Regions from separate parts of the Sporosarcina sp. NPDC096371 genome, predicted to be linked through region 3. Evidence: riboswitches for the same ligand, from Rfam matches in the RefSeq annotation. Region 3 holds a riboswitch; each other region holds the start of a gene.
What was found. Region 3 has a riboswitch for S-adenosylmethionine ahead of ACIQ0H_RS20655 (bifunctional homocysteine S-methyltransferase/methylenetetrahydrofolate reductase). Riboswitches for the same ligand answer to the same signal wherever they lie in the genome.
Positions count from the first base shown of each region.

Region 1: another riboswitch for S-adenosylmethionine. It lies ahead of metA (homoserine O-acetyltransferase MetA); the one in region 3 lies ahead of ACIQ0H_RS20655 (bifunctional homocysteine S-methyltransferase/methylenetetrahydrofolate reductase).
Region 2: another riboswitch for S-adenosylmethionine. It lies ahead of ACIQ0H_RS06930 (O-acetylhomoserine aminocarboxypropyltransferase/cysteine synthase family protein); the one in region 3 lies ahead of ACIQ0H_RS20655 (bifunctional homocysteine S-methyltransferase/methylenetetrahydrofolate reductase).

Region 1 covers NZ_JBIWFE010000003.1:195,854-199,131, forward strand. The annotation lists gene ACIQ0H_RS09650 (PP2C family serine/threonine-protein phosphatase) at 1-372, shown strand, start outside; gene ACIQ0H_RS09655 (hypothetical protein) at 457-636, opposite strand; SAM riboswitch class I at 958-1,065, shown strand; gene metA (homoserine O-acetyltransferase MetA) at 1,167-2,075, shown strand; gene ACIQ0H_RS09665 (hypothetical protein) at 2,136-2,852, shown strand; gene ACIQ0H_RS09670 (GNAT family N-acetyltransferase) at 2,952-3,278, shown strand, end outside.
Region 2 covers NZ_JBIWFE010000002.1:197,130-200,407, reverse strand. The annotation lists gene ACIQ0H_RS06935 (homoserine O-acetyltransferase family protein) at 1-517, opposite strand, end outside; gene ACIQ0H_RS06930 (O-acetylhomoserine aminocarboxypropyltransferase/cysteine synthase family protein) at 553-1,842, opposite strand; SAM riboswitch class I at 1,961-2,076, opposite strand; gene ACIQ0H_RS06925 (glycerol-3-phosphate acyltransferase) at 2,222-2,845, shown strand; gene ACIQ0H_RS06920 (sulfite exporter TauE/SafE family protein) at 2,904-3,278, opposite strand, start outside.
Region 3 covers NZ_JBIWFE010000012.1:45,021-48,298, forward strand. The annotation lists gene mnmH (tRNA 2-selenouridine(34) synthase MnmH) at 1-41, opposite strand, end outside; gene selD (selenide, water dikinase SelD) at 63-1,112, opposite strand; SAM riboswitch class I at 1,541-1,648, shown strand; gene ACIQ0H_RS20655 (bifunctional homocysteine S-methyltransferase/methylenetetrahydrofolate reductase) at 1,773-3,278, shown strand, end outside.

The sequences.
Region 1 (3,278 bases), on a different contig from region 3:
GTCTATTTATTGCATCCAGAACTAATTGCTCTCAACCAATTTCAACTGAATCAAAGACAGTTCTTCGAGTGGATTGGGCAAGTGAATACATTTGAAAAAACTGTTCCATGCTACTCATCTGGGACAAGGGAATTGAGAAAAGGGACAAATCTCATTTTCATGACAACAGATGGTTTGCTAGAATGTCCGGGTGAACCTTATGCGAATCCGCAAAATCTGGTCGAAGCGTTGAGTAAAGAAGCACTCGATGAAAGCATTTCACAGATGTTGATGGAGATTGAAAGTCAAAATGTATGGGATAGCACAACAATTATCTCCTGGCCTGTGGATGTAGAGAAGGAAGGGAGCATCCCGAGTGATTACAGGGGATGAAATAATACCCCACACAGCCTATTTCGCTGCGCGGGGTATCGTTTTTTTCATGGTAGGTTAGGCGCTATCAACGCAAAAAATGATTCACTTTCTTTTCCGCTCGTTTGGATTCATTCGCTCTCGCTTCGGTCTAAGACTGCTCAATTCCTCAAACTCGCGAGCAATCTCCTCTTGCATATCTCCCGGTTGAATCTTTTGCCTTTTCGGTGTTTGGGGTAACGAACGCGAATTGTTGGTGCTACCTTGTTTGTTGTCTCTTCCCATGAAAAAAACTCCTTTCCAACATGTAGTACCATGTTAATATGGCTCTGAAATGGTTGTTCTATTCGGAGATAGAAGCATGAAAAACATTGGAAATAGGACTAACAGGTTTGTTTGAAAAGAAATAATCATGACGGTGATCATGTCAAAATGGTGTTAACTTCTTGTATTGTCGAAAAGCGATTTTAAGTTGGGTGGAGAGTTTGCGCAAATGGTTGTAAGCTCCTCGCAGTTAGTTGGAAAATATAGCCGATATCGCCCTGAGAAAATAAAAAGACTGTTTACAATAAAAAGTTTAATAGTATAATGGAATCTAATTGAATATTCTTATCAAGAGAAGCTGAGGGAAATGGCCCGATGAAGCTTCAGCAACCTCTGACATTGTCAGAAAGGTGCTACCTCCATCAAGATTTTTTTCTTGAGAGATAAGAACTGTGAGCGTAACGCAAATCCTCCTTTCTTATCCTATAGAAAAGAGGGTTTTTTTATGCTTAAAATGCATACATAATATACTGAAAAGGGAGAGAAATCTTATGCCAATCAACATACCTGAAAGATTGCCGGCTGGGGAATTATTAAAAAAGGAAAAAATATTTGTCATGGATGAGAACCGTGCAACGTCTCAAGACATCCGACCATTGAATATTATTATTTTGAATTTAATGCCGGAAAAAGAGCGCACAGAATTGCAACTTCTGCGCTTATTGGGCAATACACCGTTGCAGGTCAATGTGACGTTTATGAATATGGCCACGCATGAATCGAAAAACGTTAGCAAGTCTCACTTAGACAATTTTTATACTACATTTGAACATATCAAACATCGACGTTTTGATGGCATGATCATTACGGGTGCGCCAATTGAGCATTTACAGTTTGAAGATGTGAATTATTGGGATGAAATGACACAGATTATGGACTGGACTAAAGAAAATGTGACGTCTGTTTTACATATTTGTTGGGGCGCACAGGCAGCATTGTATCACCATTATGGAATTGATAAATTTACCTTGCCGAAGAAATGCTCAGGAGTCTTTACTCATCGTCTATCAGACCCAACCATCGATTTGGCACGTGGGTTTAATGATGAATTTAGAGCGCCACATTCACGTTACACAGCTGTTTCTGTGGAAGAAATCGAAAATGATAAGCGTTTGCATCTACTGGCGAAGTCTGAGGATGCTGGTGCGTTCATCATCATTTCTAACGATGCTAAACACATTATGATTACGGGTCATTTTGAATATGACGCCACGACACTTGCGGAAGAGTATGCACGTGATATCCAAAAAGGTGTCGATATTGACATGCCAGAAAATTATTTTCCAAATAACGATCCAAACAAAGAACCATTAAATACATGGCGCTCCCATACTCACCTGCTCTTTTCCAACTGGTTGAATTATTACGTCTATCAAGAGACACCGTTTGAATGGGCATAACTGCTCAATGACCACCTTGTCGCAAGTTGCATAAGATAGTATGACGAGGAGGTTGGGCAAATGGGGTTGTTTATGAATAGTGATGAGCACCCAGATGTTTTTAAAAATGATGCAGCAATAGTAGCGCAAAATCAAGGCCATTCTAAAATAGATACGTTAGCGGAATGGATGCAGGAGCAACAGGAAGCGAATGCTTCACTTAATCGTCATATCAGCGACCTGGAAATGCTCCTCAAACAACAAACAAAGAACCAGTCGAATCAATTAAATAACGTTCGTAACCGTGTAAAAGAACTGCAAGACAATGATTCACGACATGGGCAATTTGAAAAAAATGTCTCAAAATCGTTGACGAAGCTGGATAAGAAACAGCAAGAACTCCATCAGATATTGGAGGATAAACATGCAGTAGACAAGGAATTCAAAATGCAAGTGGATACGATTAGCGAATCAACGAACAATATGGCGGTAAAAATGACTAGGCAGTTGGACCAACAACAACAATTAGCTAAATTAATTTTACGGCAAGAGAATGCCCAAAAAGATGTTATTAGCAGACTGGTCAATCAAGAAGGCGTGACGGAGAAAATGGGTAGGCAATTAGATCATCTCCGTAGCCTACTGTATGAACGCACCAATGTTTTAACCGAGAAATTAGAACACAGCTATACGATGACAGCCGCTTATCTAGCAAAACTATTGGCGAACGCAGAACAGCCTATGGCTCGCTTCTGGATGAATCCAAAGTCGGAAGAGAAACAAGAAAAAACTGATTGAAATGGTTATTAACTGCAAGAAAATGGTTGAAGCAACAAAGAAGCACTACGTACAGATCATGTACTTTGTGCTTCTTTGTTCATTCAAGCAATTATGGAAATGTATAAGAAAGGAATAGAGTATATGGATGAACAGCAATCTGAAAATCGAATTCAATTGAGGGAAATGGTGAAGGGTGATTGGCCCGATGTACATAAATATGCATCTATGGAAAGTGTCTGTAAATACCAACCGTGGGGGCCGAACACTGAAGAAGAGTCTTTAATGTTTATTGATGAAGTACTACAAGATGCAAAGAGACAACCACGTAGTCGTTTTGTCTTTGCAGTTTTTGAACAGGAGACAGCTACGATGATCGGCTCTGGAGAAATAACTATCAGGGATACGGTTAACCGTGAAGGAGAAATTGGATACATCTTTCACCCA
Region 2 (3,278 bases), on a different contig from region 3:
AACCAGCTCCGTACGCACCAAGCGTCGGCGTGACGGCCATTGGTATGAGAAGATCCATATCCTCTGCATATAAGATGCCCCATTCAAGTACCTGCATGCCCCCCAGTGCCGCACCAATAACTGCTCGCAGTCGCCGGATCCCCAACTCCGTCAGTGCCTTACGTTCCGCATGTACCATATCCCGGATTGTTACCTCTGGAAATAAGTCACCATACAATTCACCCGTAGATGGATTAACAGTTGTTGGCCCAGTTGACCCCTCGCAACCTCCAAGACTATTAAAAGAAATGACGGAATACTTGCTAGTATCAATACTCTTTCCTCGACCCACAAGGCCACTCCACCAGCCTGGATCTTCTGTCGTCCCGACTGTATACTGATTTCCCGTCAATGCGTGGCAAACAAGGACAGTTTGCGCCTCAGGTCTGCCTATTCTTTCATAGGCTAGCTGGACATTTTCCAATAGAATGCCCGACTCCAATCGTAGATTCCCAATGTTCACAATTCCTGTCCCCATGTTCGTCACGCTCCTTCTTTTTCATCCAATCCGTCTCACGCGATAACCGGCGCGGCCTTGTCAATCGCCTGCGCAAGATCCGCAATGATATCATCAATCGATTCAAGCCCAACAGACAAGCGAATCAATTCCTCTTTTACACCTGCATTTTCAAGATCTTCAGCCGACAATTGCTGATGCGTCGTTGAAGCTGGGTGAATAATAAGTGATTTTGCATCTCCCACATTGGCAACATGCGACCAAATCGTAACGTTATCAATCAACTTACGACCCGCTTCACGCCCCCCTTTAATACCGAAAACGATAATCGAGCCGAAACCATTTTTCAAATACTTTTCCGCGTTACTATGTGATGGGTGGTCTTGATGACCTGTATACGTTACCCATTCCACAGACGGATGCTGCTTCAAATAATTTGCCACTTTCATAGCATTTTCATTATGTTTTTCCACTCGTAAATGTAATGTTTCAAGACCTTGCAAGAAAGCGAATGCATTGTCTGGGCTCAGGCATGGTCCAAAGTCACGCAATGCCTGCACACGTAGTTTTGTCGCAAATGCCGCACCTGCCGCGTCAATCCCATAACGAAGCCCATGATACGTTTCATCCGGCTCAGTAAACCCAGGGAACCTCCCTTGTGTCCAGTCAAATTTTCCAGCGTCGACAGCGATACCACCGATTGACGTCCCATGTCCGCCAATCCATTTCGTTGCAGAATGAATGACAACGTCTGCCCCGTAGTCGATCGGATTCGAACCATACGGTGACGGGAATGTATTATCAATTAGCAACGGAAGTCCATTCTCATGTGCAATGTTGGCAACAGCTTCAATATCAAGAACATGAAGGCTTGGGTTGCCAATCGTTTCAGCAAAAACTGCTTTTGTTTTATCCGTAATAGCCGCACGGAAGTTTTCAGGATCTGTTGCATCCACAAATTTCACATTGATGCCATAGCGTGGAAGTGACACGGCAAACAAGTTATACGTACCGCCATATAAATTGCTTGCTGCGACAATTTCATCACCAGCGCCTGCGATATTTAAAATTGAAAACGCAATCGCTGCCATTCCCGAAGATAATGCAACTGCCGCCGTTCCCCCTTCTAGTAAAGCAACGCGCTTTTCAAACACATCGACTGTCGGATTCATAATACGACTATAAATATTACCTGGTTCTTTCAAAGCAAATAGATTTTGTGCATGCTCCGTGTCTCGGAATGCGAATGAACTCGTTTTGTAGATAGGTACTGCACGTGATCCCGTTACTGGGTCTGGCACTTGCCCACCGTGTAGTAGAAGCGTTTCAGGTTGAAGTTTTGTCATTGTCATTACCTCCAGTATTTTTTTAAGGTGATTGTATGCGGAGGCGTCGGGGATATTTTTGGAAAAAAGAAATAACCCCCTTCGCTTAAGAAGAGGGTTATGCTTTCGCTTATTCCTCCTCTTATCTTTCAGACCGTTTGCACGAATCTGTAGGAAGTAGCACCTGTGCAAGTTGGTCACTTGCCGGTTGCCGGGCATCGCAGGGCCTAGTCCCTCCGCCGCTCTTGATAAGAGTTTGATAGATTTAGTTTTTCATCTTGTGGAGTAGTATAGGTGAATTCCCAATACAATGTCAAGTGTTTATTGAAAATCTTTTCTGAAACTTATATTTAATTCAAAATGCTATAATTTAAGTAATCATTCATTTGGAGGAATTGTTATGTGGTTGTGGATTGTAAGCGTCATTATTTTGGGCTATGCAATTGGATGCCTGCATGGTTCGGTTGTTGCACAGATGATTTCAGGCATTAATCTAAAAGAAACTGGGGTTAAAAATGCGGGCGCTTCGAACGCCACAATTGTGCTAGGGAAAAAGTTTGGTGCGCTCGTTGCAGCGATAGACATCGGAAAAGGTGTACTGGCTATAATACTTGCACACAGAATCGTAGTAAACGCAGGATTGCCGACCGATCAGATTTCATTGTTATTATTCGCCGCAGGTGCCGCAACGGTCATTGGGCATAACTTTCCTTTTTACATGCAGTTCAATGGCGGTAAAGGAACGGCGACTATCATTGGCGTGCTCCTTGCCCTTGATTGGCGCTTCGGACTCGTTGCATTTACGTTGTTGGTTATTGTAGCGATTGTGACAGATTTTCTTGTGTTCGGAGTTCTAATGCTATATGTGACATTCTTCGCCCTAGCATTTTGGTCAGACGGCTACTGGCCCGTTGTCGTTGCGACTTTATTATTCATGCTTGCCATTTGGAAACATATCGAGAATTTCCAGCGGATGAAGAACGGTAGTGAAAAACGGGTGTTGGCAGTATTTAAAAAGAAATAGTTAACAACGAAAAAATCGGTCCGCACCATCATTTGGCGAAACCGTTTTTTTCGTTTATTTAAAAATCTAGCCAAATTTTAATAGCCGTCCCCAAAATAAGAATGGCCAATAGCCACTGCAATACTTTCGTATTTATCTTTTGTCCAACTTTCGCTCCAAGGGGTGCCGCCAGTATACTTGCAATAATCATAATAACCGCGGGCCCATAAAGTACTTGGTCCGTCGTTATCTTACCGATTGTCGACCCGATGGAAGAGATGAACGTAATCGCGAGTGACGTTGCAATTGTCATGCGCGTCGGGATTTTCAAGACGACAAGCATAATTGGCACAAGAATGAACGCTCCGGCTGCGCCGACAACTCCTGCCCCAATTCCGACAATAAACGCCAATACTGCAGCCAACCACTTATTAAAAGTCACTTGATCGACCGG
Region 3 (3,278 bases):
TGCATGGCCAATAGCTCGTCTATTGTTACATCTCTAAACATGTTTTTCACCTTCTACCTAAATTATGAAACGATGATATGCCCTTTGTTTTCCTCGGTTACTTCTCCAATAATCCGTGCATCGACACCTTGTTGTTGGAGTTCGTCCAAGAGTTTAATGGCTTCTTGCTCTGCTACTGCAATGAGTAATCCACCAGAAGTTACAGCATCACATAAAATCCAGCGATCCATTTGATCTAGTGTATCCGAATAAGTCACACTTTCTGCTACGTGGGCAAAGTTATTTTTTGTGCCTCCAGGTATCTTGCCAGCTTCAGCAAGTTCTCTTGTACGTGGTAGGACGGGCACTTGGTTGGCTTGTATGTGAATGCCGACATTACTTGCTTTCGCCATTTCAGATGTATGTCCGAGTAAACCGAATCCTGTCACATCTGTGGCGGCGTGGACATCGTAGTTGGCCATTGTTTCAGCGGTAGTTTTGTTGAGCGTGGTCATCACTTTTGTCACTTCAACAACTTCGTCTTCAGACAATAACCCATTTTTCAATGACGTCGTGTAAATACCAACTCCAATCGGTTTTGTTAATAATAGTTTGTCGCCGGGCTTGGCACCTGCGTTTGTCCGTACTTTATCGGGATGAACGACACCCGTGACGGCAAGTCCGAATTTAGGTTCTTGATCATCGATGGAATGACCACCAACAAGTGTGACACCCGCTTCTTGTAATTTATCGCCAGCTCCACGTAAAATCGCCGCGAGGATGTCTTTATCTAACGTAGCGATAGGGAAAGCAACGATATTGAGGGCAGTGAGAGGTGTGCCCCCCATGGCATAGACATCGCTAATGGCATTGGTTGCAGCAATTTGTCCGAAATCGTAAGGGTCGTCAACAATGGGCGTGAAAAAGTCCAGTGTCTGTACCATTGCGATGTCGTCTGTCAGTTTGTAAACACCTGCATCATCACTTGTGTCGAGACCGACGAGTACATTCGGATTTGGCGTGGCAGCGGGAAGACTGCGTAATACTTGTGCTAAGTCAGCAGGACCAATTTTACAGCCGCAGCCACCTTTTGTTGTAAGGGAAGTCAATTTTACTGGGATTATTTTTTCCATTGTGCATCCGCCTTTCAATTATAAATCTATTGTTAATCTTAACACATTTTCGGTAAATGCTTGGTGAGTGGCATCCCAGAGCGGCGGAGTGGGTCCAATGGAACTAATTATTCCATATTCTAATGTAGCGAATTATTTCATTACTTCCCAAAAAAGGTATTGCAAATTTTCGGGGAATAGCGTAAGGTTGTCAATAATAGAAATTTAACTTAATTCAACCGTGGTTTAAACCTCGGTTGAGTGGGGAGGAATGAAGTTCAATTCCTCCTTGTTAAAGCCTCCGGCGGATGTCACAGATTTTGAATTGCAGGCAGTCTAAGTTCGCGACGTCCTGTCGCAACGACTGCATACCCACGTCCTGTGGGCACAATTCAAAATCTGGACGCAATTACGCCGAGGCGTAATTGATAAAAACAATTTAATAGTTTTTCTTATCTAGAGAGGTATAGGGACTGGCCCGTTGACACCTCAGCAACCACCATAGTTGGTACGGTGCTAATTCCAGCAAGTTGAGCAATTGACTTGATAGATGAGGAATAGACTTATTCAAATGAGAGTCTTCTTCCTTTATTCAACCAGAGGAGAAGGCTTTTTTGTTTCTATAAAGATTTCTGAAACAGAACATATAAACAAGGGAACTAGAGAGGGGATATACAGTTGGTGAATTTACTAGAGGCGATGAAAGAACGTATTTTGATTGGTGATGGAGCGATGGGCACACTGCTTTACACAAATGGAGTGGACCGTTGTTTTGAGGAGCTAAATTTGACGCATCCTGAACAAGTGCTTCATGTTCACCAAGCCTATATTGAGGCGGGGGCAGATGTCATTCAAACGAATACATATGGCGCCAACTATATAAAGTTAGCGCGCTATGGATTGGAAGATCGTGTAGAGGCAATCAATAAGGCTGCCGTTGAAATTGCGAAACGAGCTGCCGGTGAAAATACATTTATCCTTGGGACAATTGGTGGCATCCATGGTTCAAAAACACTGATTGGCACGAAGGAAGAGATTGAGCGTAGTTTCAGAGCGCAGCTGAAATGCCTACTTTCTGAAGGTGTGGATGGGATTCTCTTGGAGACGTATTATGATTTTGATGAATTAACAACGGTGCTCAGCATTGCGCGTCAGGAGACGGATATCCCAATCATTACGAATGTTTCTATGCATGAAGCAGGTGTGTTACAAAATGGCTTGGCATTGGCGGATGCTTTGCAACAGTTGGAGGCGCTAGGGGCAGACGTTGTGGGCGTCAACTGTGGATTAGGACCTTACCATATGTTGCAAGCTTTAGAGGGGGTGCCGTTGCCAAAGCATGCCTTATTGGCAGTGTATCCAAATGCTAGTTTCCCTAGTTATACGGATGGGAAATTGACATATGAAAACGAACCTGATTATTTCGGTAAACTGGCGCTTCATTTCCGTAAGGAGGGTGTTGGGCTATTAGGGGGATGTTGTGGTACGACGCCAGCCCATATTCGTGCACTGGTAGAGGGGCTAACGAATCGTGCGCATGTGCAAGACAAACAAGTGAAACAGCACAAAGTGAAAGTGAACGTCACAGCGTCGAGGGATCTTGACAAACCGACTTTGCTTGAAACAGTGAAAAAGAGGCATTCGATTATTGTTGAGCTGGATGCGCCGAAGCATTTAAATACGGCGAAGTTTTTTGAAGGGGCGCAGGCATTACATGATGCAGGTGTCGATGCCATTACGTTAGCTGATAATTCCTTGGCATCTCCGCGAATTTGTAATGCATCGATGGGATCACTCGTTAAACAAAGAATAGGTGCAACACCACTTGTCCATGTGACATGCCGAGACCGGAATCTCATTGGTTTGCAGTCGCATCTCATGGGCTTGCATACAATGGGCATTACAGAATTACTGGCGATTACAGGAGATCCAACGAAAATTGGTGATTTCCCTGGCGCAACATCTGTTTTCGATATGACTTCTTTTGAATTGATTACAATGATTAAGCAGTTCAATGAGGGGATTTCATGGTCAGGTAAGTCATTGCAACAGAAAACATCCTTTACAGTGGCGGCGGCGTTTAATCCAAATGTGCGTCAAATCGATCGAGCTGTGCAAAGGATGGAGAAGAAAATTGAGGCTGGAGCTGATTATTTTATTACGCAGCCGATTTATAGCCCGGAGAAA